Regions from separate parts of the Limosilactobacillus sp. DJ3M12 genome, predicted to be linked through region 1. Evidence: predicted binding sites of a transcription regulator. Region 1 holds the regulator's gene; each other region holds the start of a gene.
What was found. Region 1 encodes Rex, which represses fermentation and respiration genes when NADH is low (regulators of the CRP and FNR family bind a similar motif). Its sites were predicted from a motif close to TTGTGAANTANTTCACAA; they were not measured.

Region 1 (10,505 bases):
AATTACGTTAATTAAAGCAGTTCCACCACCAGGAACAAATCCTTCTTGAACAGCAGCACGAGTAGCGTTCAAGGCATCTTCAATCCGGTACTTCTTTTCCTTCAATTCAGTTTCAGTTGCGGCACCAACCTTAACAACGGCAACCCCACCTGAAAGTTTTGCAAGACGTTCTTGAAGTTTTTCCTTATCGAAGTCGGAAGTTGACTTAGCAATTTCTTGCTTAATTTGGTCAACACGTTCTTGGATAGCCTCCTTTGAACCAGCACCATCAACGATAGTAGTAGTATCCTTTGTAACTGTAACCTTGTTTGCTTGACCTAATTGATCAACAGTAGCGTCCTTAAGACTCATCCCAAGGTCGTCAGAAATAACAGTACCGCCAGTCAAAACAGCAATATCTTGAAGTTGAGCCTTACGACGGTCACCAAAGCCAGGAGCCTTAACAGCAACAACATTAAAGGTACCACGAATCTTGTTCAATACAAGAGTTGGTAATGCTTCACCAGTAATATCATCAGCAATGATCAAGAGAGCACGGCCTTCTTGAACAACTGATTGAAGCAATGGCAAAATGTCTTGGATATTACTAATCTTCTTGTCAGTAATCAAAATATATGGATTGTCAAGGTCCGCTTCCATCTTGTCGTTATCAGTTACCATGTATTGTGACATGTAACCACGGTCAAAGCTCATTCCTTCAACAACATCAACGCTAGTGTCAACACCACGAGAATCTTCGATAGTAATTACACCATCATGGCCAACCTTTTCCATTGCATCAGCAATTAGCTTACCAACTTCTGGATTAGCAGCTGAAATAGAAGCAATTTGTTCGATATCATCCTTGGTCTTTACATCGTGTGACATCTTCTTCAAAGCTTCAACAGCAACTTCGGTAGCCTTGTCAATACCACGACGAATACCAACTGGGTTTGCACCAGAGGTAACGTTCTTCATACCAGCATTAACAATTGCTTGGGTTAAAACAGTAGCAGTTGTAGTACCATCACCGGCAATATCGTTAGTCTTTGAAGCAACCTCGGCTACTAACTTTGCACCCATATTTTCAAATTGGTTTTCAAGTTCAATACTCTTAGCAATAGTTACACCATCATTAGTAATAGTTGGTGTGCCGTAGCTTTGTTCCAAAACAACATTCCGTCCCTTTGGACCCATTGTTGTCTTAACAGTATCAGCTAATTTATCAACACCACTGAGCATAGCGCTCCGTGCATCTTCAGAAAACTTAATTTCTTTTGCCATTTATGTCACCTCAAAATTAAATTCATTATTTAAAAGAGACGGTGAAGGAATTTCATTCTTTCTGTCTCCTGCTCTTAATTCGCTTATTTAACTATTCAACGATTGCTACTAAGTCTTTAGCATGAACAACTAAGAACTTTTCACCGTTGTATTCTACTTCGTTGCCTGCGTACTTATCAAATAATACGCGGTCGCCTTCCTTAACAGCTGGAGCAAGCTTTTGTCCGTTTTCTAAAGTACGACCTTCTCCAACGGCAATAACCTTTCCAGTAGTTGGCTTTTCCTTCACATTGGAAGCAAGGACAATTCCACCAACTGTCTTTTCTTCTTCAGTTTCAGCTTTTAGAACAACGCGATCTCCTAATGGTTTTAACACGTTAATCCCTCCATCTTGTTAATAAATTTTATTTTTAGCACTCAAACTCTTCAAGTGCTAACCACATGTTTAAATATAACATGTTCTCTTTAAAATGCAACAAAAATACTTTGACTTTTTTTGACCATTTTTTAAAACTTAAGAGATCATACCTACAATCCATGACTTTTATTAATAATTTAGTAAACAAAAAGCATTGGTTGAACGCTTTCATCAAACCAATGCTCTCCTAATTTATTCAATTGAATCTTCAGTATAATTTTTAATGAAGTAAATTAATGTTTGAAGTTCGTTTGTTAAGTCAATGTTTTGAACTTGAACATTTTTTGGCACAGATAAACGAACAGGAGTAAAGTTAAGAATTCCCTTCACACCAGCTTCAACTAATTGGTCCGCAACATGTTGGGCCTTGATTCCTGGAACGGTTAGAATAACAACATCAATCTGTTGCTCTTTTAACTGCTTTACCATATCCTCGGATGGGTAAATTGGAATACCGCTTTTGACTGTATTGGCATATTCTGGCTTAGTATCAAATGCCGCACTGATCCGTAAATTAGTATCTTGGTGGAAATTAAAGTTTAACAAGGCACTTCCCAAACTACCAACTCCGACTAAGGCAACACTAACTAATGAGTCTTGGTGTAAGATTCCTTTAAAAAACTTTAATAGACTTTCAACGTCATAACCGTATCCCCGCTTACCTAATTCACCAAAATATGAAAAGTCACGACGAATCGTTGCCGAATCAACTTGCACAGCCTCCGAAAGTTCAGTTGATGATACCCGTTGCTTATTTGCGTCTTTCAATACATTTAAATAACGGAAATATATTGGCAACCGTTTCGCAGTCGCGCGTGGAATCTTTTTATTAGCCATTCTACTTTTATTCCTCCTAAAACAAGCCCTTCTCAACCTAGTTTGCCAACTAATTACTAAGTTTTTGACAAGGATAATGTTACTAATTTTTACTTTGTGAAATTTAAGTCTAAGTATATTCTAGCAATTAAACCCTTTTTTGTGAACTAAAATACAAAAATATTTTCAACTTTTTATTTAAAATTAAAAATCTGCTAAAATAAAACCATATTAAATCAACGAATTAAATGAGGTTTCAATATGTTACTTTTACAGACAAATGACGTTGTGCGTCGATTTGGCGCGGACGTTTTATTTCACAATATGAACATGCAAATCCAAGAGCATGGCCGTACTGCGCTTGTTGGGCGTAATGGTGCTGGTAAAACGACCTTGTTAAAAATGATCGCTGGAATCACCGAACCAGATGAAGGAACAATTACGAAGGTTAAAGATTTGACAATTGGTTACTTGGCCCAGGATCAAGGACTCGATAGTCAAAATAGCATTTGGACTGAACTAGATACTGTCTTTGCTCCTCTCCACAAAATGGAAACGCAAATCCACGATCTTGAACAACAGCTCGCTGACCTTGATAGTTCCGATAGCAATTATCAACAAATTCTTTCAACATACGATAATTTACAAACTGCCTTTAAGAAACAGGGTGGTTTCGAATACGAATCACGTATGCGGGGAATTCTACATGGATTTGGTTTTGGCGAAGATAGTTATGATACGCCAATTAATTCCCTTTCAGGAGGGCAAAAAACTAAACTCGCCTTAGCAAAGATCCTTCTGCAAGCACCGGGGCTTTTGATTCTAGATGAACCGACTAACCACCTCGACATGAACGTTCTTTCATGGTTAGAAGATTATCTTAAAAGTTATCAAGGTGCATTGCTTATCGTCTCTCACGACCGTTACTTCTTAGATCGTGTTGTCAGCGATGTTTATGATCTCGATAATAAAACACTCACCCACTATACTGGTAACTACACGCAATTTGTTAAACACAAGCAAGAACGATTAGAAGCAGAGTGGAAACACTATGACCAACAACAAAAAAAGATTGCTAAGTTAGAAGACTTTGTTAATCGAAATATTGTTCGTGCCTCAACAACTAAACGTGCTCAGGCGCGGCGAAAGCAATTAGAAAAAATGGAGCGGCTTGAGCGTCCAGAAACTGATGATAAATCAATCCATTTTCAATTCCATTCTGAAAAAGATAGCGGAAATGAAGTTCTTGATGTGGAGCAGGCAAAAGTTGGCTACGATGAACAGATCCTTGCTGGGCCGCTTTCATTTAATGTCCGCAAGCCGCAGCGTATTGGGATTATCGGACCAAATGGAATCGGAAAATCAACTTTACTTAAATCTATTCTCCATAAAATTCCGTTAATTAGTGGAACAATCAAACTCGGTGCTAACCTCGATATCGGTTACTATGACCAGGAACAGCAACAATTACATCCAAATAAAACAGTTTTAGAAGAAGTATGGGATGACCATCCAGAAGTACCTGAAAAAGATATTCGCTCATTATTAGGTAGTTTCTTATTCGTTGGTGATGATGTTTATAAAGTTGTTCATGACCTATCTGGTGGTGAAAAAGCACGATTGGAGTTAACTAAGCTCTCATTTAAACCGATTAATTTTCTTATCCTTGATGAACCAACTAACCACTTAGATATCGATAGTCGAGAAGTGCTTGAAAACGCAATTAACGAATTTAGCGGAACCGTTCTCTTTATTTCTCACGACCGTTACTTTATTAATCAGGTTGCAACCGATATCTTAGCAATGGAACACGACGGAATTAAACATTACGAAGGCAATTATGATGACTACCTAATTGCTAAGGAAAAAGAAAGTTCATCTGAAGCTGCTTCACATAATTCCACCACCATTACTAAAGCACCAGCTGGTAAACAATCTTATCAGCAAAGCAAAGAACAGCAGCGCGCTCGCCGAAAAATTCAGCGACAAGTCGATGAGCTAGAACAACAGATGGCGGAATTAGAAGAAAAACAAACCGCAATCCAAGAACAAATGAGTCAACCAGAGATCGCTACGGATATTGGAAAATTAACCGATCTTCAAAAAGAACTTGATGAATTATCAGCTAAATCTGAAGAATTTGAACTTGCATGGACAGAAGCAGCAGAAAAACTGGAAGAATTTGATCAAGAAAACTAAAAGAAGAAGCGGACAGGTCCGCTTCTTCTTTTAGTTTTGTCGGAATTTACGAGTATTTTCTGCAAGGTGAACTAAATTACGCAAGAAGTCGTGAGTAGATGCCTCATAGTTATACTTCTTACCTAAATCATAAATATATCCATTAATGTAATCTACTTCTGTTGGTCGATTTTTACTCATATCTTGGTACATTGATGGATAATGAAGCGGGCTGGTAACTTCACTAACATATTTAATCGTTTGCCACTCCTCCTCACGAGTGCTTAAGAGCTGAATACCAGCCCGTTCGGCAACATCGAATGCTTCATTAATTAACTGTTTGCCAAGCTTTTCTGCACCATCGTAATCGATAAATTGCCCCATTTGAATCTCAAAAAGCGTGCAGATCGTGTTAATAACAGAATTAAAAACTACTTTTGTTAGGAGGGTACCATAAAAATTATCATTAAGGTGGGGATTAATATTCGCCGTGGTAAAGTCCTCAACAATTTGTTTTACCCGCTCATCTGGTTCGCCGACTTGGGGAGCTAAGTTGATCGAACCAGCACCAGGTTTACCAATAAAATCCACATCCCCCGCCTTATTAAGGACCGTGCCAATTAAACAAGTTCCGGCCACGACATGTTCTTTAGGAAAATATTGGTTAATTTTTTCAATATGTCCCATGCCATTCATCCCGGAAAAGACATATTGATGGTCAGGACGGAAGAAATGAGCACTGCGTTGTAACAAATCACTAAGCGTCATCTGTTTGGCAAAAACGATAAACACATCTGGATCACCATCATATTCTTCTGGTGAGTAAATATTAATTGGTACAAGATGTCGATTCTCATGGTCTCGAGAAACGTAAACCCCACCCTGTTGTTTAATAGTTTCAACTTGGGAAGCCCAGTTATCAACAAAATCAACCTTCGCACCTGCTAATTCTTGAAGCAATACCCCAAATCGTAGTCCCATTGCCCCTGCACCTAAAACCATATATTTCAAAGCCATAATTTTTCCTCCTTAACTAAATAAATTCAATTTAGCAATCCGCTCAACGGCCTCCGTCAGTCGTGCTGGCTCAATCAAAAGGCCAATCCGCACATAACCTTCACCGTGCTTGCCAAAGCCATTGCCTGGTGCTACTGCCACGCCAGCTTTGTCCAATAACAAATCTGCAAAGCTTTCACTGGTATAATCCTTTGGAACCGGCATCCAAGCATAGAAAGTACCCTGGGGAGTAAATGCATGCCAGCCAATTTTTTCGGCCGCATTAATAAAAGCATTCCGTCTTTCTTCATAACGACCTACAATTTCGGCAATTGCATCATCACGTTGTGGCAGCGTTAAAGCATCAATAGCAGCTTCCTGTAAGGCAGGAAAAAGACTAACGAATAGGTGATCTTGAATTAAGTTTAAGGCTTCAATAATATCTGCATTACCAACCGCAAATGCGATTCGCCACCCTGCCATGTTGAACGTCTTAGAAAAGGTATAAAATTCAATTCCCACATCTTTAGCGCCTGGTGTTTCCATAAAGCTAACTGGAGCTTGACCGTCAAAGCCAATTGCGCCATAGGCAAAGTCACTAATAATGCCCACATGGTACTTTTTGGCCCACGCAACTAATTTTCGATAAAACTCGGGAGTAGCTACAGCACCCGTTGGATTATTAGGATAGTTAAGATAGAAGAATTTAGCACGTTGCGCCACCTCTTCAGGAATTGCCTCTAAGTCTGGCAAGAAATTATTTTCTGCTAATAATGGTACTGTTTCAAAATTAACTTCTCCTAATGCTGCTCCTGATAAGTAATCTGGATAGCCAGGATCAGGAAGCAGAAAAGTGTCGCCGGGATTCATCAATGCCCATGGCAATTCTACAAGCCCAATCTTGGAACCACCCAAAATTGCAACTTCTTTTTCTGGGTCAAAGTCAGCTCCATATTTTTCAGAATAAAAGTTTGCCGCTGCTTCTTTAAATGCTGGCAATCCCCGAAATAGTGAATACTTATGAGTTTGCGGATCCGCTACCCATTTTTGCGTGCTCTTAACAATATAATCTGGCGTTGGCTTATCGGGATTCCCTTGACCAAGATTAATAACATCGACCCCTTCACTTATTTTTTTATTAACCTTGGCAACTAAATTGGCAAAAAATTGTTTCGGTAAAGTGTCTAATAATTTTGATTGTGCAAAATTCATCTTTTCCATCCCCTCAATGATAAAGACTTGGTCGGCGATCCTTAAACACCGGAATCGGCCCCCGAACCTGTGCTAACTGCGCTAAGTCAATTTCTGCATAACTTACTTGTTCAACTTCTCCTGCATCATGGATAATCTGCCCAAGCGGATCTATTACTAACGAATGACCATTAAAGCTATTCTCTAAATCCGTCCCAACACGATTGACCGCGACTACAAAGGCTTGATTTTCAATTGCCCGTGACTGAAGCATTATTTTCCATTGTTTAATCCGTTTGCTTGGCCATTCTGCCGAAAAATATAAGATATCAGTTCCATAACGAGCGACTGTTCTAATCCATTCGGGGAATCGCAAATCATAACAAATAAAACTTGCACTCGGAACCCCAGCTAATTCAAAGTGATTTTCTTTTTGCCCAGCTTTTAGATATCGGTCTTCATTCATTAGTCCAAATAAATGCATCTTCTCGTAACTGCTAATTAGATTTCCCTTTTGATCATAAACATAGGTTGTATTGAAAAAAGATTGTCCACATCTCACCGCTACTGAACCACCGACAATGTTAATTTGATTTTCTAACGCTAACTCACTAAGAAATTTTTGTGTCTTTTGACCGTTTTCATCTGCCAAGTCTGATAATTGATCTAAGGCATAGCCAGTATTCCACATCTCCGGCAAGACAACGATATCTGCATGGTGACTAGCAGCTTCTTCAATTGCTTGTTTAGCTTTTTGATAATTTTCGGCAGGATTTCCTAATTGAATATCAAGTTGAGCTAATGCAATTTTGCGTTTCATCACTTTCACCTCCATAAAAAATACCCGTCCTTAACTTAAATAAGGACGAGTATTTTCGTGGTGCCACCTTAATTTACTATCCACTCACATGAATAGCCTCAGGAAGTTCATAATAAACTTCGATACTTGATAACGGATATCAGCCGACAAGTGCTTAGTTTTTTCCTCACACTTGTTGTATTTTTTAAGACCATCTTCAAAGCAATTTGTAATTTTCTTCCACCACCCGAAAACTCTCTTAATACTACATTGCTTTTACTCTTCTTAAACGACTAATATTTAATTGTTGCTCGTATTCTAATTTATTTTTAATTATTTGTCAATTCATTTTTAATTGAATCTCAAAAATAATTAGTCTTGACAAAAGCTTAGTCTTCCAATTAAAATTTTAATTGTAGATAAAAGTAGGTCAGTCCAGGAACGATAGCCATCGACTGCAAGCTATCGCCAGTACCGAAGCCCTGCTACAACTTTAATATATTCTAATAATAAAATAATTTAAAAGTGTAAAGTGCGTCTTTAAACGAGAATGGTACCGCCATAATTGGTGTCTCGGTTAAGGGCGCTTTTTGTTTTCTGAAAGGATTTTCTATGACTCATAAAATACAAAAAGTAGTTGTTAAGATTGGTACGAGTAGCCTTGTTCTTCCTAATGGAAAAATTAATTTACGAACAATCGACCAACTTTCATTTGTCCTTGCGACATTAAACAATCAAGGATACCAACTTATTCTTGTTTCCTCGGGAGCAATTGGCGTTGGTCTTGCAAGTTTGGGATTAACAGATCGTCCCGCCGAAATAGCACAACAGCAAGCCTTAGCATCTATCGGTCAGGCTGCTTTAATGCGAATCTATTCGCAACGATTTTTAGACTATCAAACGCACGTCGCCCAACTTCTCCTTACCCGTGATGTGCTCACTTATCCCGTCAGTCGCCAGCATACGCTTAATACAATTAATGCTTTACTTCAGCAAAATGTGATTCCAATCGTTAACGAAAATGACCCCGTGTCAGTTGATGAGCTTGATCATTACACTACTTTCAGTGACAATGATGAACTCTCTTCCCAGGTAGCTATTGCCATTGATGCTGACGAGCTAATCATTCTTTCGGATATCGATGCCCTTTATGACAAAGATCCGCATAAATTTCCTGACGCACAAATCATTAAAGAAGTTCCATTCCTAACGCCGGAAATAGAGAACGTCGCAAGCGGTAGCAGCACTAGGTTTGGAACAGGAGGAATGGTAACTAAATTACGGGCAGCTGCCACAATGATGCAAGCAGGTAAACAAATGATTTTATGCAATGGTCGTGACCCTAAAATTCTTTTTGATATTTTTGATGGTCATACTATTGGTACTCATTTTGGAAAATAGGAGTGATGATAATGAACCAAGATTTAATTACAATTGGAAAAAGAGCCCAAATCGCTGCAAACAAACTAGCTTTAATGAACACTGCCACCAAAAATAAGGCATTGCTTCAATTGGCAGATGATTTAATCAAAAATAAAAACCAAATTATCGCTGCCAACCAACAAGACTTGGCCGCCGCTACCCAGATGCCAACTAAATTTACAGATCGTTTAATGGTCAATTCCCAACGTATTGCGGACATGGCTAATGGTCTCCGAACAATCGCCGACTTGAACGATCCCACTTCCCAAATCGATAAGGGATGGATTACCAAAGATGGGTTGCAAATCCTTCAACGGCGCGTACCATTAGGGGTAATTGGCATTATCTTTGAAGCACGACCAAACGTAACTGTAGACGCGACCGGCCTCACATTCAAGAGTGGCAATGCAGTTATTCTACGGGGCGGAAAAGAGGCTATCCAGACTAATACTGCCTTAGTAAAAATTCTTCGTGAATCATTACAAAGCCAACATTTACCGGTCGATGCGGTTCAGCTTATTACCGCCACTAGTCATGCGATTGCTGATGAAATGATGAATCTCACTGACTACATTGATGTCTTGATTCCACGAGGCGGCCGGGCCCTTATTCAGCGGGTTGTAACAACAGCTACGGTTCCAGTTATCGAAACTGGTGCGGGTAATTGCCACATTTATATTGATAAGGATGCTGACCTAACAATGGCGACCAATATTACTGTAAATGCAAAAGTACAACGGCCTTCTGTATGCAATGCCGCTGAAAAATTACTTATCCACCGCGATATTGCCGCTGAATTTCTTCCTGTTATTGCCAAAGCTTTAATGGAACATGGCGTCCAATTACGCGGTGATGAAATGGCGTGCCAATTAGTATCAACTATCCGTCCCGTTACTGAGGAAGATTGGGAGACAGAATATAATGATTTAATTATGGCCGTAAAAATTGTTGATTCCCTTGATGATGCAATTAACCATATTAATCACCACAGTACTCACCATTCAGAATCAATTATTACAAACAACATTACCCGGGGACGCTACTTCCAACAAGCCATTAATTCTGCCTGTGTTTATGTTAATGCCTCTACGCGGTTTACTGATGGGGGAGAATTTGGCTTTGGCGCTGAAATTGGTATCAGTACCCAAAAACTCCACGCCCGGGGACCAATGGGATTACAACAATTAACAACAATCAAATATGAAATTACCGGTAATGGGCAAGTTCGGAAATAATTTAGGAGGTTTTTTAGATGAAAATTACAATTATTGGTGTCGGAAATATGGGAAGCGCAATTATGAAGGGATTAAGTCGTACGCAAAATTTTACCCTCAGTGCGATGAACCCTGTTAATTCACGTGTTACAAGCCTTGCTAAGAAGCTCGGGTTTAAACTCGTTAATACAAACAGTGAAGTAGTTAA
Region 2 (10,505 bases), on a different contig from region 1:
TTGTTGCATATTCATTCCACGCATCATAATATCATCCATCCTTTTTCTTAATTATCTTCTACTTTAACAATATCACTACCAAATAACTTCTGTGCTGTTGCTACTTGGTTATCTTCTTGAGGTGACTTTTCTTCAGTTAGTGTCTCATCTTCTGGTGGTAGCGGTGGTTCCTCCATCGGTGCTGGTGTAGCTGCAGGAGTTTGTCCGCTTTCTTCAGTAGTTTGCGGCTTTTGTTTAATAGGTTGCGACTTTTGCTGATTCTTACCAAAACCATGATCCTTGATAAAGTCTTGCCGAATTTTTGGCCATTTATCCTTAGGTACAAAAACAACTTGCCGTTCATTTCCAGTTAAACGTTGCAGAGCACTTTCCATATTCTCTAACAACGTTGTATCATCAGCTGCTTGTTGGAATAAGAACGGATAATCAAAAGCAACAATTATTCCCGCGGCACTAGCGGCAACTGGTTGTGAAACGTGAAGTAAGGACCGTTGCGGCACCGACAATAGATTCAACATATCTCCCCATAGCTCACGAACATTTATTAAATCTTGACGAGTCGCATTTTCTAACACTGGGTAAATCTTATTGAGATTAACCTGCACTTTCTTTTGTTGTACTCGTGGTTGCTCATTTTGTTGCCGAGGTGATGGTCGACTAGCCTTTGCCGGCGCATTCTGCAACTGTTTTACTGTTTGTTGCAATTGCTGTATCTCTTGTTGTAATTTTTCAATCGTCTTAGTAGCTTCAGTATTTGTATCCGAAGAAACCGCTGGTGCCGATTGAATATTCTTTTGTGGTTCGATTTGTGCAAGTTTTATTGTAAGAACTTCCAAATACACATCCGGATGGGTCGTAAAACGCATCTCTTCTTGAATATTATTTAGTTCATCGATCATTTGGTATAAGGTCGCTGAAGAAGCAAGTTGGACTATTTCTTCAAAGTCTTCCTGCTTTAGTCCCGTACTTTCAACACTAATCAAGCTTGGTGATTCTTGGTATAAGAGAATATCACGAATAAAGGAAATCAAGTCCTCAATGAACCGCTGACCATCTTTTCCTTCATCCAAAATATCTTTCATGGTGTCAAGAGCAGTCACCCCTTCATGCTTACTAATCTCCAAAAAGTACTTTTTTAATAATTGTTTAGTAACACTTCCTGTAACTAGTAAAGCATCATCCAACTTTACCTCATTATCACTGAAAGAAAGAACCTGGTCAAGGATACTCAACGCATCCCGCATTCCTCCTTCAGCGGCATTTGCAATTACCCATAATGCTTTCTCATCATAAGTAACTTCCTTTTGATCAAGAATATATTTCATTCGATTAAATGCATCTTCTGCTGAAATTCGTCGAAAATCAAATCGTTGAACCCGCGAAATAATTGTTAAAGGAATTTTATGCGGTTCTGTAGTTGCAAGAATAAAAATCACATTGGCTGGTGGTTCTTCAAGCGTTTTTAGCAGTGCGTTAAAAGCCCCTGTTGAAAGCATGTGAACTTCATCAATTATATAAACTTTGTAGTCCGCTTGGGTAGGAGCATATTTTGCCTTATCCCGAATATCACGAATCTCTTCAACCCCATTATTAGAAGCCGCATCGATTTCAATTACATCATTTAATTGCCCGTTTGTAATTGCTTTACAAATCTCACACTCATTACAAGGTTCGCCATCCTTGGAATGATGACAATTAACCGCTTTAGCAAAAATTTTTGCTGCTGAGGTTTTACCGGTACCACGTGGACCAGCGAACAAGTATGCATGGCTTATCTGGTGAGTGATAATGGCGTTTTTTAGGGTTCTTGTAACAATCTGTTGACCGACAAGATCATCGAATCGCTGTGGTCGCCAGACACGATATAATGCCTGATAACTCATCGCCAGACTCCCTTTCTGAATTTAAAATACTATAAAATATTATACAAGGAATTAATCACATAAAGTAGGTAAAATACATTTTAATTAAAATTTAAAAATAAAAAAGACCCGCAATAAACCATTACGGGTCAGCTTAATTATCAATAAAACTTAGAGCACAAGGTATATCATACTTAGTGCTGCTTCCTTCCAGACCTGACACGGTTCGTAAGCATACCCTTGCTCTAAGGCCTTACGGCAAATAGTATAATACACTATTTTTCTTTAAATTACTAGGGGTTAGCCTTATTTTTTCGTCGAGCCTCTTTCCGGCGGCGACGAATTTTACGGAAAAAGTTTTTTAACATTTGACTACACTCATCCCCTAAAATACCAGAATGGACATTAACTTGATGATTTAAACGGGAATCATTTAGTAAATGGTATAAGCTATCAACCGCCCCGGCTTTCGGATCAGCAGCACCATAATAAACATTTTTTATTCGTGCGTTGATAATGGCACCGCTACACATGATACACGGTTCTAACGTAACATATAAGTCACAGTCCTCTAAACGCCAACTTCCTAAATTCGTGCATGCTTCCATAATCGCAAGCATTTCTGCGTGATAGGTAACATCTTGAAACTTTTCACGCATATTATGACCACGCCCAATTACCTGTCCCTCGTGGACAACAATCGCACCAATTGGTACTTCATCTAAAATTCTGGCTTGTTTTGCTTCTGCAATTGCCATCTCCATAAATTTTTGTTGTTCAGATAATGATGAATTGATTTTTTTCATTCTTTTTCTCCAAGCACTTAAAATTCCCCTGTTGTTCAGTGTATAATAATAGATTAGTTTTTCAAATTAATTTTATTAAGCACCTGCTTAAGTATTCTATCAAAAAAAGTTTCACAGGTGTTAACCACTAGTTCAAGCACTATATGTTGTGTTTCACTATTTTTCAAGCACGAAATATAGTGCTTTTTTAATTGATTTTTTCTAATTCATCGTTATACTAGAAAACATCGACTAATCGTTTAGGAGGCCTCGTGAAGATGGTAACTGTATTTTCAAAAAATAATTGTATCCAATGCAAGATGACAAAACGTTTCCTTGAGCAACACAAAATTTCATTTATTGAACACAACATCGATGAACAACCAGAATACATATCTCAACTTAAGTCTGAAGGTTTTATGGCGACTCCAGTTGTAAAACTTCCTAACGGTCAAGCTTTTTCTGGCTTTCGTCCTGATCAATTAAACCAACTTGCCTAAGTTTAAATAAACTAATATTTTGCCAGGCATCAATTCGCTATTGGTGTACTGGCTTCTTTATTGACATAATCAAATTAATTCAGAAAGTGAGTTATTAATATGGCGTTATCCGATATCGATATGACCAAAGTTAAATATTACGATTATAACAACGAAGTAAATATCCCCAAAAACGGACAAATTCAACTAGATAAAGATAAATTGGCCTTAGAAGACTTTATCAAAAATAATGTAGAACCGAATACCAAAAGCTTTTCTTCATTAAAAGAACGTTTTCAATGGTTAAAAGAAAATGATTATATTGAAGAGGAATTTATGAATAAATATAGTGAAGCATTCATTGAAAAGCTTTACGATTATTTAAAAGCCCAAAACTTCCACTTCCATTCTTTTATGGCAGCTTATAAGTTTTATGCTCAATATGCCTTACGAACAAATGATAAAGAGTACTACCTTGAAAACTATATTGATCGAGTCGCAATGAATGCTCTTTACCTCGCTAATGGTGATGAAGAGTTAGCAATGCAGCTCGCTGATGAAATCATCCATCAACGTTATCAACCCGCAACTCCAACATTCCTTAACGTTGGGCGTAAACGCCGGGGAGAATTTGTTTCTTGCTTTGCGATTCAAACAACGGACGACATGAATACCATTGGTCGAACAATCAATTCTGCCCTCCAACTTTCTAAAATTGGTGGTGGTGTTGGAATTAATTTAAGCAACCTTCGTGAAGCTGGTGCCCCAATCAAGAAAATACAAGGTGCTGCTAGTGGAGTTGTTCCTGTAATGAAGTTGTTAGAAGATAGTTTTTCCTATTCCAATCAACTGGGACAGCGACAGGGAGCTGGAGTCGTTTACCTTAGTGTTTTCCATCCTGATATTATTGAATTCTTAGGAGCAAAAAAGGAAAACGCTGATGAAAAGATTCGCTTAAAGACCCTCTCTCTCGGAATTACGGTTCCTGATAAGTTTTACGAATTAGTAGAGCAAAATGCTGATATGTACTTGTTTAGTCCCTATGATGTTGAACGAGTATACGGAATGCCATTCTCCTACGTCGATATCACAAAAGAATACGACAATTTAGTAGCAAACGATGATATTCGCAAGAAGAAAGTTAATGCCCGGGACTTGGAGGATGAAATCAGTAAACTTCAACAAGAATCAGGTTATCCTTACATTATCAATATTGATACAGAAAACCGGGATAATCCGATTAATGGAAAAATTGTGATGAGTAATTTATGTTCAGAGATTGCTCAAGTACAAGTACCAGCGCAAGTAAATGATGATCAATCATATTCTGAAATGGGAATTGATATCAGTTGTAATCTTGGGTCAACCAATATTGCTAATATGATGGAAAGCCCTGACTTTGGTAAATCGATTAAGGCAATGATGCGAGGATTAACCCGAATCAGTGACGTAGAAGACCTAGATGTTGTCCCAACTATTCAAAACGGAAATCGGCTTGCCCATTCAGTTGGTTTGGGTGCAATGGGATTGCATAGCTACCTCGCTAAGCACCATATTCAATACGGAAGCCCGGTTGCGATTGAATTCACAGGTGTTTACTTTATGCTCTTAAATTATTGGTCATTAGTGGCATCAAATGAAATTGCCAAAGAGCGGCAGGAAACTTTCCACGATTTTGAGAACAGTAAATATGCGGATGGTTCCTACTTTGACAAATATGTTACTAAGGATTGGGGACCACAATCAGATGTTGTTAAAGGTCTTTTTGAAGGTATTTTTATCCCTGGAATTGAAGATTGGAAGAAGTTGAAAGAAAATGTAATGCAAGATGGTCTTTACAATCAATACCGTCTTGCTGTAGCGCCAAACGGTTCAACTTCCTACATTAACGATTCGACTGCTAGTCTACATCCAATCATTAATCGTGTTGAAGAGCGTCAAGAAAAGATGATCGGTAAAATTTATTACCCTGCCCCATATCTTTCAAACGACACGATGCCTTACTATCGTTCAGCTTACGATATGGATATGCGAAAGGTTATTGACACTTACGCCGCTGCACAACAGCACATCGATCAATCTCTTTCAATGACCCTCTTTATGCGGTCAACAATCCCAGCAGGCCTTTACGAATGGAAAAATGGACGAACAGATAAAATGACGACTCGTGATTTAAACATCTTACGGCACTATGCCTATAAACGCGGGATTAAGTCAATTTACTACATTCGAACGTTTACTGATGATAGCGATGAAATTGGTGCAAACCAATGTGAAAGCTGTGTTATCTAAGCCTAATCAGAATTTGATTTAAACGTTGGGCACTGGTAAACTTGATATTATGTATACAAATGGCTTTTGGCATCTCGATTTATTAAAAGCAACGTATTTGGAGGAGCTCAATCAATGAAACTGGAAGAATTTAAACCTGTAAATCAATATAAAGCAATTAATTGGAATGAAGTTTCCGACATGATCGATAAAGCTACATGGGAAAAGCTAACAGAACAGTTCTGGCTTGATACGCGGATCCCAGTTGCCAATGATATGGATGATTGGCGTGAATTAGATGACGATCATCAATGGACTGTCGGACATGTTTTTGGTGGTTTAACCCTTCTTGATACTGTTCAATCAGAAGCAGGATTAACTGCCCTTAAAGAAGATGTTAAAACTCCTCATGAAACAGCAGTTCTTAATAACATCCAATTTATGGAATCAGTTCATGCTAAGAGTTACTCAACTATTTTCTCTACTCTTAATACCCCAGACCAAATCAAAGAAATCTTTGAATGGTCCGATACAGAAGAATATTTGCAAAATAAAGCTGTCAAAATTGCAAATATGTACCTTGATCCAAGTCAAGATCCGCTCAAAAAGAAAGTAGCCAATGTTTTCCTTGAAACTTTCTTATTCTATTCTGGTTTCTACACTCCCCTTTATTACCTTGGCCACAATAAATTAAATAACGTGGCTGAAATTATCAAGCTAATTTTACGGGACGAATCAGTTCACGGGACATATATTGGATACAAGTTCCAAGTCGGCTTACGTGATCGAACAGAAAAGCAACAACAAGATATGAAAGATTGGATGTACAATTTCCTTTATGAACTATACGATAATGAAGAAAAATACACTCATCTTCTTTATGATCAAGTTGGTTGGACAGATGATGTTTTAACCTTCATCCGTTACAACGCTAATAAGGCATTGATGAACCTTGGTCAAGATCCACTATTCCCTGATACCGCTTCTGATGTTAACCCAGTTGTTATGAATGGAATTTCTACTTCAACTTCTAACCATGATTTTTTTAGCCAAGTCGGCAATGGGTATCGCATGGGTGCCGTTGAAGCAATGAATGATAGTGATTATGACGTTAAAGATCCAAACGCGGGAAAAGACATTAATGCCCGCGATTAATAAAAAAGCTACCATTTCTGAATGGTGGCTTTTTTATTATTCCCAATAATAATCTGTTAATGATTAGTTAACTTAATAACTAGCCGAGTTAAATTAATATATTCGCTTTTATATTCTATTTGTGAAACAGGCTTCAATTAATAACAGTATACAAATCTATCATCTCTTAATCTCAAAAATAATACCAATGTTTTTTGTTGCTATACAAGTATTATAAAGACAATATTGTAAGCGAATTCATACAAAGCAACCATTGTTTAAACGTTCACAAGGGTATTTACAAAGCAAAAAAATGTAGTAATATTATACATGTTCAAATGTTAACAAAGAAAAGAATTGAAAAAGGAGATTTCAATTATGCCTGCTAACAACAAAAAACAAGTTGAAAAAAACGTATTAACTGAAGAAGAAAAAAAGCAAAATGCGCAAAAATTAGTTAATGACATAATTGCCAAAAGTGAAGCAGCTTTTGAACAATTACGTTACTACTCACAAGAACAAGTTGATAAAATTTGTCAAGCCATGGCCTTAGCTGCTGAAGAACACCACATGGACTTAGCTATTGATGCAGCTGAAGAAACTGGTCGTGGGGTTGCCGAAGATAAGGCTATCAAGAACATCTACGCAAGTGAATACATTTGGAACAACATCCGTCATGATAAGACTGTCGGAATCATCGAAGACAACGATGAAAACCAAACCATCACTATTGCTGATCCGCTTGGTATTATTGCAGGTATCGTTCCAGTTACTAACCCTACTTCAACAACGATCTTCAAATCAATCATTAGTGCTAAGACGCGGAATACAATTATCTTCTCATTCCACCGTCAAGCCATGAAATCTTCCATTAAAACAGCTAAGATTTTACAAGAAGCTGCGGAAAAGGCCGGTGCACCAAAGAACATGATTCAGTGGCTTCCTGAAAGTAGCCGTGAAAATACAAGTGCATTGTTACAACACCCTAAGACTGCTACTATTTTAGCAACTGGTGGTCCTTCATTAGTTAAGGCTGCCTACAGTTCAGGTAACCCTGCTCTTGGTGTTGGTCCTGGTAACGGTCCAGCTTACATTGAAAAGACTGCTAATATTGAACGTTCTGTTTACGATATCGTTCTTTCTAAGACTTTTGATAACGGAATGATCTGTGCTACTGAAAACTCAGTTGTTGTTGATGAAGAAATCTACGACAAGGTAAAAGAAGAATTCCAAAAATGGAACTGTTACTTCTTGAAGCCAAATGAAATTGATAAGTTCACTGAAGGCTTCATTGATCCTAAGCGTCACCAAGTTCGTGGACCAATTGCTGGTCGTTCAGCTAACGCCATCGCTGATATGTGTGGAATTAAAGTTCCTGAAAACACTAAGGTTATCATCGCTGAATATGAAGGGGTTGGTGACAAGTACCCACTTTCAGCTGAAAAGCTTTCACCAGTATTAACAATGTACAAGGCCACTTCACATGAAAATGCCTTTGATATTTGTGCTCAATTATTACACTATGGTGGTGAAGGTCACACTGCTGCTATTCATACCCTTGATGATGATTTAGCAACTAAGTACGGTCTTGAAATGCGTGCTTCACGGATCATTGTTAACTCTCCATCTGGTATCGGTGGTATTGGTAACATTTACAACAACATGACACCATCACTTACTTTAGGTACCGGTTCATACGGTGGTAACTCAATTTCTCACAACGTTACTGATTGGGATCTCTTAAACATCAAAACAATTGCAAAGCGGCGTGAAAACCGTCAATGGGTTAAGATTCCCCCAAAAGTATACTTTCAACGCAACTCACTAAAAGAATTGCAAGATATTCCAAACATTAACCGAGCATTTATCGTTACTGGTCCTGGAATGAGCAAGCGTGGTTACGTTCAACGTGTTATCGATCAATTGCGTCAACGTCAAAACAACACTGCTTTCTTAGTATTTGATGACGTTGAAGAAGATCCATCAACAAACACTGTTGAAAAAGGTGTTGCCATGATGAACGACTTCAAACCTGATACAATTATTGCTCTTGGTGGTGGTTCACCAATGGATGCTGCTAAGGCTATGTGGATGTTCTATGAGCACCCAGAAACTTCATGGTATGGGGTTATGCAAAAGTATCTTGATATTCGGAAGCGTGCTTACCAAATCAAGAAGCCTACTAAGTCTCAACTTATTGGGATTCCTACTACATCAGGTACTGGTTCAGAGGTTACTCCATTTGCGGTTATTACCGATTCAGAAACTCATGTTAAGTACCCACTTGCTGACTACGCCTTAACTCCAAACATTGCGATTGTTGACTCACAATTCGTTGAAACTGTCCCAGCAAAAACTACTGCATGGACTGGACTAGATGTTTTATGTCACGCTACTGAATCATATGTTTCTGTTATGGCAACTGATTACACTCGTGGTTGGTCACTACAAACCATCAAGGGTGTTATGGAAAACCTTCCTAAGTCAGTTCAAGGTGACAAGTTAGCTCGTCGTAAGATGCACGACTTCTCAACAATGGCCGGTATGGCATTTGGTCAAGCCTTCTTAGGAATTAACCACTCTCTTGCCCACAAGATGGGTGGAGCATTCGGTCTTCCTCACGGTTTGCTTATCGCTATTGCAATGCCACAAGTAATTCGCTTTAACGCAAAACGTCCACAAAAGCTTGCTCTCTGGCCTCACTATGAGACTTACCATGCAACTAAGGACTACGCTGACATTGCACGGTTCATTGGTTTGAAAGGCAACACTGATGAAGAATTAGCTGAAGCATATGCTAAGAAAGTTATCGAACTTGCTCACGAATGTGGTGTTAAGCTTAGTCTTAAGGACAATGGCGTTACACGTGAAGAATTTGATAAAGTAGTTGACGATCTTGCTCGCTTAGCTTACGAAGATCAATGTACTACTACTAACCCAGTTGAACCACTTGTTAGCCAACTCAAGGAATTACTTGAACGTTGCTACGATGGTACTGGCGTTGAAGAAAAATAATCCAGCGTATAATTAAAAATTAAGACTTTTCTCCTATTATAAAAAGCCCCTCGACATCTAATTTCTAGATATCGAGGGGCTTTTATTAATCTTAGTTACCTTAATTCACTTCATTATCACCAGATTGCGTTATCAAGCGGAGCACATTTTCTGCATCATCATTCTGATGTAAGGGTTCTTCACCCTTATCTTCACCATTAAGTTCATTATCACCTGCATCAGTCTTTAGGAAGTAGCCATCAACAGTTGTGTTTGTGACCGTATTATCACCAGATTGATTATTAACAGTATATTGTCCTTGAACTGTTAAATCATGTCCTGTGAAGTTACCTGACGAGAGTTTTGTACTTCCTCCACGTAATGTAACTTGACGGTATTCAACCTCGCCTGCATCACTGTTAACATCAATATTGTCCATTTTAACTTGAGAAACTGTTAGATCACCACTCTCTAAATGAATACGACCAGCTATGGCTTGATCATGTGGGATAGTCACAATGATTAAATCTTGGTGGGGCTGATAATCATTAAAGTTAAAGACAAGCGGAAAGCCACCAGTTTGGCGAATTGAAGCAACGTTATTATGAACAGTTACAGCTGGAGTATGCCTGCTTATACCAGAATAAGTAATCTGATATTTCTTGCCTTCACGAACTATTACATTAGCCGTCAATGCTGAGATATCAATCCGTTCAAAAGCTTTATTAGTACTTATTGTTTTAGTGTGAGAATGAAAGATTGCTGGACGATTGTTCTCAAAATAAATGGCCTTATTACCACTATTAAAGAAGCCTATTCCGAGGAGGATTACTCCTAAGATTAAAACAATTACTCCTATCTTAAATATTCTTTTCATTTACTTTTTTCTCCTTGCCTGCACTTTTGCATAAATGAACTTAGCAAAGTTCGCAATCCCTTGAACAATAACTCTGATTAACCAGTAAATTAAAGGTAAACAA
Region 3 (10,505 bases), on a different contig from region 1:
ATCAGGAACAATAAAGCGTTCATTTTTAAGCGTAGCAAAATCAATCTCCTTTTTAGCAGCGAGGGGATGACGCTTGCTAACAATAATCTTAAAGGGATACTCAGCCAGTTCAGTAGTTTTTAGCCCCACTTCCTTTAGGGGGTTAAGCGATCCAAGCAATGCCAAATCAAGGTGACCGTGTTTAAGCATCTTGAGAATTTCCTTAGAACCATGCTCAGAGGTTTCCAAGTGGCTTAAAAGGCCTTCTCGCATTAATAGCGGGGTTAATGGCGGAAAGTAGTAATTGCCGATAATAGGTGGCAGCCCAAAGCGAATACTGGATGATTCAGCTTGATTGATTTCTTGGTGAGCAATCTTTAATTCGTTTAAAATAACGTCAACGTGAATGGCGAATTGCTTACCAGTCGGCGTGATATGCAATTGTTTATGGACATGGTCACGAACAAAAAATGACGTCCCAAAATCTTTTTCTAGTCGTTGGATAGCCATTGTAATAGTAGGTTGACTGACATTAAATTTTGCTGCAACTTGCGAAAAATTTTTATATTTTACCAGTGCTTGATAATATTTTAGGTCGTTTAATTTCATAGTAAATGCCTCTCTATCAGTGATTATAAGGGGTATTATTAATTTTATTTATATCATAGCATATATTTGACTATAAACTAGCGCTGGAATTACTCTAAGAATGTTGAAACAGAAAAAAGGTAAAGGATAGGCGATAATGTTGCGTAAAGGAATGCAAATATTAAATGATCCCTTTAAGAATAAGGGAACTGCTTTTACAATTGAAGAACGAAAAAAGTATGGTTTATTAGGCTTGTTACCATCTTGTGTAAGAACGATTGAGGAACAGGCAGACGAAATCTACCGGTTATATCAATCTAAGAACTCACGGATTGAACAACGTCACCTATTGATGGAAGTATTCAATACTAACCGTACGCTTTTCTTCTACTTAATGGAAAAACATATTGCGGAATTTATGCCAGTTGTGTATGATCCCGTAATTGCTGAGGCGATTGAGCAATATAATGAACGTTACATTAAGCCGCAAGATGCTGCATATTTGAGCATTGAGCATCCTGACTTAATTAAAGAGGAACTTGCTGATGCCGTTGATGGTCGTGATATTCGCCTTATCGTTGTTACAGATGCTGAAGGAATCCTTGGTATTGGTGACTGGGGTGTAAATGGGGTTGACATTTCTGTTGGGAAATTAATGGTTTACACAGCAGCGGCTGGGATTGATCCATCCCAAGTGCTCCCGGTTTCTATTGATGCTGGGACGAATAATGAAAAATTACTTAAGGATCCGCACTATCTTGGCAATCGGATGAAGCGGGTTGAAGGACAACCTTACTTTGACTTCATCGATAAGTTTGTTGATGCAGTTGAAGGATTGTTCCCTAAGAGTTTATTACACTTTGAAGATTTTGGTCGGGGAACGGCTGCACGGATTCTTGATAAGTACCAGGATAAAATTTTGACCTTTAATGATGATATTCAAGGAACCGGAATTATTGCCTTAGCTGGTGTGCTAGGAGCCATGAATATCTCAAAAGAAAAGTTAACGGATCAAACATTCTTAACATTTGGTGCGGGTACTGCTGGAATGGGAATCGCTAAGATGCTTTATGACGAATTGATCCGTCAAGGCCTGACACCCGAAGAAGCAAAGAAGCACTTCTACCTTGTTGACAAGCAAGGATTATTGTTTGACGATACGCCCGGCTTAACACCAAAGCAAAAGCCATTTACCCGTCAACGAAGCGAATTTGCTAATGCTGATGAATTAACTAATTTACTTGCAGTTGTTAAGGCTGTTCATCCAACAGTAATGATTGGTACGTCCACTCAGCCAGGAAGTTTTGATGAAGCGGTTGTAAAGGAAATGGCAGCCCATACTCTACGGCCTGTTATCTTCCCACTCTCTAACCCAACTAAGTTAGCAGAGGCAAAAGCAGCCGACCTTCTCAAATGGACTGATGGAAAGGCATTAATTGCGACGGGAATTCCGGTTAAAGATATCGAGTATAATGGAACCGTTTATCAAATTGGGCAAGCTAACAATGCGTTAATTTATCCTGGAGTTGGTTTTGGCGCCTTGGCTGCTGAAGCTAAAGTGTTAAATGATAATATGCTTGCTGCAGCTGCTCATGCTTTAAGTGGCTTAGTTGACCCAGAAAAACCAGGAGCAGCTGTATTACCTCCTGTTTCTAAGTTAACAGAATTTTCTAAGCGAGTGGCTGAACGAGTAGCTGAATCTGCTATCGATCAAGGCCTAGCCGGCGACGGAATTACTGATGCGAAGAGCGTAGTAGCAGAAAAAATTTGGAAGCCTCAATATTAATCAAGCAGCTTTCATCTTTGTGAATAATAAAACCAGATTATTAGACAAAAATAGAAAAGCATCTAAGAAATTAAAAAATCTTAGGTGTTTTTTTGTATCGAAGTTTGTGAAACTTTTGCAAACGTAATTGAAAAAAGCTATTATAACAGTTGGCAAGGCAATAGCTATAAGTGAAATTTATTGAAAATTAAAGATTTGACTATAGCTTTACTTACAAGGTAGGATATACGTGTAAATGATGTGTAACATTTCACAAGACAAAATTGCTCAATTAATATATTGGAGGTTTTTGAGATGTCAGAATACCGTACTGAAGAAGATACGTTAGGTCCTGTTAAAATCCCTGCTGAAGCATTATGGGGACCACAAACAGAACGGAGTCGGAATAACTTCCCAACCGGTCAATACATGCCATTAGCAATTATCCGTGCTTTATTGAACATTAAAAAGGCAGCGGCTCAAGCTAATATGGAAACTAAAGCTATCTCTGAAGAAAAGGGTAATTTAATCGTTAAGGCGATTGATGAATTACTCGCATTAAGTGATGAAGAATTGCGGAAGGACTTCCCATTAAAGGTTTACCAAACTGGTTCTGGTACCCAAACCAACATGAATACTAATGAAGTTGTTGCGCACAAGGCTCATGAAATTAACCCTAACATTGAAATCTTACCAAATGATGATGTTAACAAGGGTCAAAGTTCAAACGATACATTCCCAACTGCTATGAATGTAGTTGCTTTAGAAGCGCTTGATAAGTTGAAGCCAGCTGTTCAACATTTAATTGATGAATTAAAGGTTAAGGAAGAGAAGTACATGAAGACTGTTAAAGTTGGACGTACTCACTTGCAAGATGCTGTTCCATTGACATTTGGTCAAGAACTTTCTGGTTACATTGCTTCCTTAGAACATGACCTTGATTACATTAAGACTTTGGAATCAACATTAGATGAATTGGCAATTGGTGGTACTGCTGTTGGTACTGGTTTGAATGCTGCAGAAGGAATGCCTGAAAAGATTGCTGAAAAGCTTAGCGAAGTTTACGGCTTAAACTTGACTGCTGATTCAAACAAGTTCTACGGTTTAGCTAACCACTCTGGTTTAGATGTTGTTCACGGTGCTTTGAAGACATTAGCAGCTGACATGTTCAAGCTTGCTCAAGATATTCGTTTCTTAGCTTCTGGTCCGCGTGCTGGTTACGGTGAATTAAATATCCCAGCTAACGAACCAGGTTCATCAATCATGCCAGGTAAGGTTAACCCAACTCAAGCAGAAGCTGTAACAATGGCTGCTTTACGGGTATTCGGTAACGATACTGTAGTAACAATGGCTTCATCACAAGGTAACTTCGAAATGAATGTTTACAAGCCAGTATTAATCGATGCATTCCTCGAATCAGCTGACTTATTAACTGGAACAATTACTGGATTTGCTGACAAGATGATCCACGGAATGACAGTTAATGAAAAGCGGATGGAAGAATTAGTTGATAATTCATTGATGACTGTTACTGCTTTGTCACCACACATTGGTTACCATGACAGTGCTAAGATTGCTCAAGCTGCTGATAAAGCTGGTAGCACATTAAAAGAAGCTGCTTTGAAGTCTGGTAAGCTTACGGAAGAACAATACGATGAATGGATGGACATGCTTAAGATGACCAACGTTGATCGTGATAAATAAGAATTGAGTTAAAAGTAATGCCAATTTTGGCAAGAGTGGAAATAAGCAATAAAAAGAACTTGTTCCACTCTTTTTGACTGTTAATACATTTAAATATAATTAAAAGGAGAGCAATATCATGGCTGAAAAATTCCAACCATTATCTGTAAGTAAATTAGATAATGATTACGATGTTATTGTAATTGGTTCTGGTGGAACAGGTCTTTCCGCAGCAATTCAAGCAAACGAATTGGGAATGAAGACGGTCGTTCTTGAAAAGGAAGAAGAACTTGGTGGAAATACTAACCGGGCTTCTTCAGGAATGAACGCCGCTGAAACCAATGTGCAATTACAACATGGAGTAATTGATAACGTTGCCGATTTCTACCACGAAACATACCAAGATGGTGGACGTCTAAACGACAAGGATATGCTAGGTTACTTTGTATATCACACAGCTCCAGCAATCGACTGGTTAGCTGATCATGGGATTAAGCTTGATGACATTACAATTACTGGTGGAATGTCTCGTAAGCGTACTCACCGTCCAGCAAGTATGGCGCCAATTGGTGGTTTCTTAGTAAAAAGTTTATTGGAAGTTGTTCAAAAGGAAAACATTCCAGTATTTAATAAGGTTAAAGTTAACAAGCTCTTACAAGATGATGAGGGTAAGGTAATCGGTGTTGAAGCTAATGCTGATGGCCTAATTAAAACCATCCACGCAAAGGCTGTTATCTTAGCTACTGGTGGATTTGGTGCTTCTAAGGAATACATGAAGCGGTTCCGCCCTGACCTTGCTGATTACAAGACTACCAATCAATCAGGAGCAACTGGTGATGGCTTGAAGCTTGCTGAAGGCGTTGGCGGTGAATTAATGCAAATGGATCTTGTACAAGTTCACCCAACTGTTCAACAAGATAATCCTCATGTTTACCTTATTGGTGAGGCTGTCCGTGGTGAAGGTGCAATCTTAGTTAATGCTGAAGGTAATCGGTTTGTTAACGAATTAAACACTCGAAAGATTGTTTCTAATGCAATTACTTCCCTTCCAGAACACAGTGCTTACTTAATTTTTGACCAAGGTATTCGTGACCATGCTAAGGCAATTGAATTTTACGATAAAGTTGGTCTTGTTGTTCATGGCGATACGATTGAGGATCTTGCAAAGAACCTCAACATGGATACTGAGAACTTAAAGAAGACAGTTGCAACATGGAATGAAGCTGTTGAAAATCATGACGATAAAGAATTCCATCGGACAACAGGAATGGATCGTGGAATTACTAAGCCAGGATTCTTTGCAATCCATATTGCACCTGCAATTCACTACACTATGGGTGGTATTCATATTAATACAAAGACTCAAGTGCTTGATGGTAATGGGGATGTAATCAAGGGATTATATGCTGCAGGTGAAGTTGCTGGTGGTTTACATGGTAATAACCGTGTTGGTGGTAACTCAATTGCAGAAACAATTGTCTTTGGACGTCAAGCAGGTCAACAAGTAACTGTTTACGCCCGTGGCTTAAAGTAAAAAAATAATGGGCAGTGAGAAACTGCCTAGAGCAATTATTTGTATATTATTTGGAGGAAAATTTTATGTTAGGATATCATCATAAAGTTGTGCTTGTTGGTGATGGAGCTGTAGGATCATCATTCGTATTCTCACTCCTTCAAACAACACAAGAAATTGATGAATTAGTTATTGTTGACCTAAAGAAAGAGAAGGCAACAGGAGAATCATTGGATTTACAAGATATTACTCCACTAACTAGTCCAGTCAACATTCATGCGGGGGATTATTCTGATGCTGCTGATGCTGATGTTGTAGTTATTACTGCTGGAGTTCCACGCAAGCCAGGAGAGACTCGTTTGGATCTTGTTTCAAGGAACACAAAGATTCTTTCAACTATTGTTAACCCAATTGTTGAAAGTGGATTCAACGGTATTTTTGTTGTATCAAGTAATCCTGTTGATATTTTAACTACAGTGACACAACAACTCTCTGGATTCCCTAAGCATCGTGTTATCGGAACTGGTACTTCATTAGACACGGCTCGATTGAATGTACTTTTATCTGAAAAGTTAAATGTTCCAGTAAATGAAATTGATGCTTTAGTTTTAGGGGAACATGGAGATACATCGTTTGGTGCATTCGATGAAGCCACTATTAATGGAAAACCGTTAAAAGAAGTTACTGATTTAACTGCTCAGGACTATAGCGAACTTGAAAAAGCAGTTAAAGAACGTGGTGGTAAGATTATCGAAGGAAAAGGAGCTACTTTCTATGGAGTAGCTAAATATCTTGCTTATATTGTAAAAGCGATTATTGAAAATCGTAATATCATGCTCCCAATATCAGCCCCTTTAATGGGACAATATGGGATTAATGATTTGTATCTTGGAATACCTGCAATTGTTAATCGAACAGGAATAGAAAAAGTCGTTGATTACGGACTTTCGGATACAGAAATCGAAAAACTAAAATACTCTGCTGCTAAGATGAAAGATGTCTTAGATGGTGTGGTTATTAAGAATTAATTGAAAGAGGGTTTAATATAATGGGATTAGCTAAATTTAAAGCTAAGGCATGGGCATGGCCCGTTGCTGTTGGCTTAATCTTATGGTTCTGCGGTCCGATCCGTCCTGATGGCGTTTCTATGGCTGCTTGGCATATGTTTGCTATTTTCGTAGCAACGATTGTGGGATGTATCACCCAGCCGTTACCGATTGCCGGAACGACTTTAGTTGGGTTCACAATTATGGCCTTGGTTGGCATTGTACCGATGGAAGAGGCATTAAAGGCCTTTGAAAATTCGTCATCATGGCTGATTGCAATGGCCTTCCTACTTTCCCGTGGTTTTATTAAAACGGGATTAGGTCGGCGAATTGCTTTGGTCTTTGTTCGTAGTTTTGGGCAACATAGTTTGGGGTTAGCATACTCCATTATGGGAATTGATTTGGTTACTTCACCAGCCATTCCAAGTAATACTGCCCGGGCTGGTGGGGTAGTTTATCCAATTATTAAGTCCTTAGCTGAAACTTATGGGTCTGACCCAAAGAAAGGTACTCGGAAAAAGATAGGTTCTTTCCTAGTTTTCACTGAATTCCACAGTAATTTGATTACTTCCGCAACCTTCATGACGGCTATGGCACCAAACTTGGTTGTAGTTGCCTTAGCTAAGACATTAAACATTAATATTACTTGGGTTGGATGGTTTGTAGCCGGAGTTCTTCCTAGTGTACTTTGTTTAATTGCTGTGCCATACATTATCTACAAGATGTACCCACCAGAAATCAAAGAAACACCAAACGCTAAGACTTGGGCTAATAGCGAACTTGAAAAGATGGGTAGCATGAAGCTTTCTGAAAAGCTCATGGGGCTTATTTTCTTATTGACTCTTGTTTTATGGATGTTGACTAGTTTTATTCCTGCTATTAACGCGACTTTTGTGGCTTTCTTAGCAATTGCTCTTCTGCTTATTACTGGCGTGTTGGAAACTAAGGACGTCTTGAACGAATCTGGTGCTTGGAATGTATTGATTTGGCTTTCAATCTTAGTATTCATGGCTAGTGAATTGACTAAGTTAGGCTTCATTAAATGGTTCTCTAACAGTATTGAAGGTGCCCTTCACGGAGTTAGCTGGATTTGGGTATTAGTTGTATTAGTAGTTGTCTACTTCTACGCTCACTATTTCTTTGCCAGTGCTACTGCTCACGTTACTGCAATGTACACGGCTTTCGTTTCTGTAGCGATTGCTGCTGGAGCACCAGCAATGTTAACTGCAATGCTCCTTGCCTTCACTTCTGCTATCATGGGTTCTACTACTCACTATGCTAACGGACCAGCTTCGATTTTATCATCATCTGGTTACGTTACTCAGAGCGAATGGTGGAAGATGAACTTTATATTAGGTATCTTCTACTTACTTGTTTACGGTATTATTGGAACCTTCTGGATGCGCCTAATTGGCATTTGGTAGAAGAAGTAAATAAAAAATCCGAATTCTCGTAACGGGAATTCGGATTTTTATTTTATCTTAACTCTTCAATAATTCGTAAAGCGATTGATTCTGTAAGTATCATATCAGTAAATAAACCTCCACGAAGGGCTCCTAAAGCGGCTTGATATTTTGATTTGCGTTGAACAATAGCAAAGCGTATAGGAACGTTAAGAATTTTATTTAAAGGGATAGAGAGAGTTTTATCGTTAGTGGGATGAATTAGAAAGTTACCGTTAATATCATATGGACGACCAAATGCCATTCCAGCAATTTGGTTTAAACTAACTCCTTTAAATAACCTCTTTTTATAATCATGCCAAGCAGGGATACTGTCTATTGATTGGAGAGTGCCTAATCCACAAACAATCATTTCCATTTTATTGGCAACCTTAAATGCTTCTGTAAAAGCCGGTTCGGAATATAGGTCATTTCTTGCTTCGTCATTAAGAATATAAAGTGGTCCGGGAATGGTGTAATAAGGACAATCATATTTGGATGCAGCTTTTTGTACCATTCGCATTGATGCGGCAGAAGATTTATATTTCATATTTTCACCCATAAATTGTGTGAAAACTAAATTGCGGGAAGAGTGTTTGCTGAAATGATCAAGAATAGTATAAATTGTTTCCCCCCACGATAATCCGATTATTTTATATTCTTTAATAAGAGATTGGATCTGATTAGCTGCAAAGTTAGCAATGATTTTATCGCGGTCCAAGGGGTTGCTTGGATCTTTAATAACATAGACATTTTTTATATCAAAACTATTTGATAATTCGCGTTCTAGTTGGGCATTTCGGTCATAATCTGTATGAATGCTTATATCAACAATCCCGCTTGAAAATGCTTCATCAAGGTATTTCATAATGAGGTAGCGACTAAGATTATATTTTTTAGAAATATCACTAATTGCCATTTTGCTAAGGTAATAATCTTGTGCAAGGTTACCGAGTAATTGTTGATGCTGTGAGTTCATTATTTTTATTCCTTTCATGCTCAATGTTGTTTTAAGTATATCATTATTTTTTAAATATTTAAAAAATACAGTAATTATTTTAATTTTTTTAAAAAAGGTGGTAAGATATTAATAATGAAATGAGGAGGCTTTCGATAAATGGAAGATAAAGAAATACTCTCAATGCATGCTAAGAACCAAGGAGTACTTAATATTGCACCTCAATTTGAAGTGAAAAATCGAAAAGAATTAGGTGAAGCGTATACTCCAGGAGTTGCGATAATCTCTAAGCTTATAGAACGTTATCCCGAACTAAAGGATAAATATACTCTTAGTGGAAAACTTGTAGCATTAGTAACAGATGGCTCTGCTGTTTTGGGATTAGGAAACATTGGCCCAGCCGGTGGTCTTCCAGTTGTTGAGGGGAAAGCATTACTTTATAAGGATTTGGCTAATGTTAATGCACTACCTTTAACTGTTGAGCAAGTTCCTGTTAATGAATTTGTAGCAACATTAAAGAATATGCAGGAATCTTTTGCGGGTTTTCATTTAGAAGATATTAAAGCACCTCGTTGTTTTGAAATCGAAGAGAAATTGTCTAAAGTAGTTAATATTCCAGTTTATCATGATGATCAAGAAGGAACAGCAATTGTTGTTTTGGCTGGATTAATTAATGCTGCTAGAGTAGTAAAGAAAAATCTGAAAGATTTGAAAGTCATAATTAATGGAGTTGGAGCGTCAGGAGTTGCAACAGCTCGATTACTTTTTGCGGCAGGTATTAAAAATATTACATTTGTTGATATTGATGGACCAGTGCATGTTGATAGTCAAAATTATAATCATTATCAAACAGATTTAGTAAAACAAAGTGCTGATCAAACTCCTTATAAGAATTTAAGTGAAGCGGTAAAGGATCGGGATGTTTTTATCGGTCTTTCTGATGCAGATGTTTTAACAAGTGAACAAGTAAAGACAATGGCTAAGAATCCAATTATTTTTGCACTTGCAAATCCAAAGCCTGAGATTGATCCTCAAATTGCAAAAGATGCAGATGCAGCAGTAATGGCAACTGGCTCAAGTCAATACCCAAATCAAGTAAATAATATTTTGGTATTTCCCGGGTTATATAAAGGATTATTATCAGCTGATTTAAATAAAGTCGATTTCGGCCTTGAAAAAGCAATTGCTTCTGCATTAGCAAATATGATTTCTAATCCAACAGCTGAAAAAATTGTTCCTGGAGTATTTGATGATGGTGTAGTAAATACAGTAGCTAAAGCTGTTCAACATTATGCAAGTCAAAAGAATAACGATTAGGAGAATATTAATGGAAGTTCGTGAAATTAACATTCATTTAAAACGCAATTTGACCAAGTGGCAAAAGTTCTTGCGGTTCAATGGAATTGAAGTTTTTTCTGAAAAAGAAACATCTTCTATTGATAAGACTTTTGTATGGGAAGAAAATGGTGAGATTTTAGCAACTGGATCAATTGCTGGTAATGTATTGAAGTATATTGCAATTTGTTCAAAA

Region 2: adhE (bifunctional acetaldehyde-CoA/alcohol dehydrogenase) is a predicted target of Rex. The motif match lies at 6,806-6,823, and genes of this name have one in related genera.
Region 3: QOS06_RS03575 (class II fumarate hydratase) is a predicted target of Rex. The motif match lies at 2,592-2,609, and genes of this name have one in related genera.

What each region holds. Positions count from the first base shown of each region.
Region 1 is NZ_CANCWY010000023.1:9,199-19,703, reverse strand. It holds gene groL (chaperonin GroEL) at 1-1,263, opposite strand, end outside; gene groES (co-chaperone GroES) at 1,355-1,639, opposite strand; gene QOS06_RS09355 (redox-sensing transcriptional repressor Rex) at 1,874-2,518, opposite strand; gene QOS06_RS09350 (ABC-F family ATP-binding cassette domain-containing protein) at 2,759-4,696, shown strand; gene QOS06_RS09345 (ketopantoate reductase family protein) at 4,727-5,692, opposite strand; gene QOS06_RS09340 (pyridoxal phosphate-dependent aminotransferase) at 5,705-6,883, opposite strand; gene QOS06_RS09335 (carbon-nitrogen family hydrolase) at 6,897-7,682, opposite strand; T-box leader at 7,721-7,964, opposite strand; gene proB (glutamate 5-kinase) at 8,274-9,062, shown strand; gene QOS06_RS09325 (glutamate-5-semialdehyde dehydrogenase) at 9,074-10,318, shown strand; gene proC (pyrroline-5-carboxylate reductase) at 10,336-10,505, shown strand, end outside.
Region 2 is NZ_CANCWY010000009.1:5,302-15,806, forward strand. It holds gene QOS06_RS06025 (YbaB/EbfC family nucleoid-associated protein) at 1-27, opposite strand, end outside; gene dnaX (DNA polymerase III subunit gamma/tau) at 48-1,883, opposite strand; RNA gene ffs (signal recognition particle sRNA small type) at 2,023-2,120, opposite strand; gene tadA (tRNA adenosine(34) deaminase TadA) at 2,156-2,668, opposite strand; gene nrdH (glutaredoxin-like protein NrdH) at 2,926-3,147, shown strand; gene nrdE (class 1b ribonucleoside-diphosphate reductase subunit alpha) at 3,247-5,418, shown strand; gene nrdF (class 1b ribonucleoside-diphosphate reductase subunit beta) at 5,533-6,552, shown strand; gene adhE (bifunctional acetaldehyde-CoA/alcohol dehydrogenase) at 6,910-9,546, shown strand; gene QOS06_RS06065 (DUF4097 family beta strand repeat-containing protein) at 9,647-10,402, opposite strand; gene QOS06_RS06070 (DUF1700 domain-containing protein) at 10,403-10,505, opposite strand, start outside.
Region 3 is NZ_CANCWY010000003.1:67,183-77,687, forward strand. It holds gene QOS06_RS03565 (LysR family transcriptional regulator) at 1-588, opposite strand, end outside; gene QOS06_RS03570 (malolactic enzyme) at 725-2,353, shown strand; gene QOS06_RS03575 (class II fumarate hydratase) at 2,648-4,036, shown strand; gene QOS06_RS03580 (flavocytochrome c) at 4,155-5,549, shown strand; gene QOS06_RS03585 (L-lactate dehydrogenase) at 5,615-6,556, shown strand; gene QOS06_RS03590 (DASS family sodium-coupled anion symporter) at 6,577-7,998, shown strand; gene QOS06_RS03595 (sugar-binding transcriptional regulator) at 8,051-8,995, opposite strand; gene QOS06_RS03600 (NAD(P)-dependent malic enzyme) at 9,134-10,291, shown strand; gene citC ([citrate (pro-3S)-lyase] ligase) at 10,302-10,505, shown strand, end outside.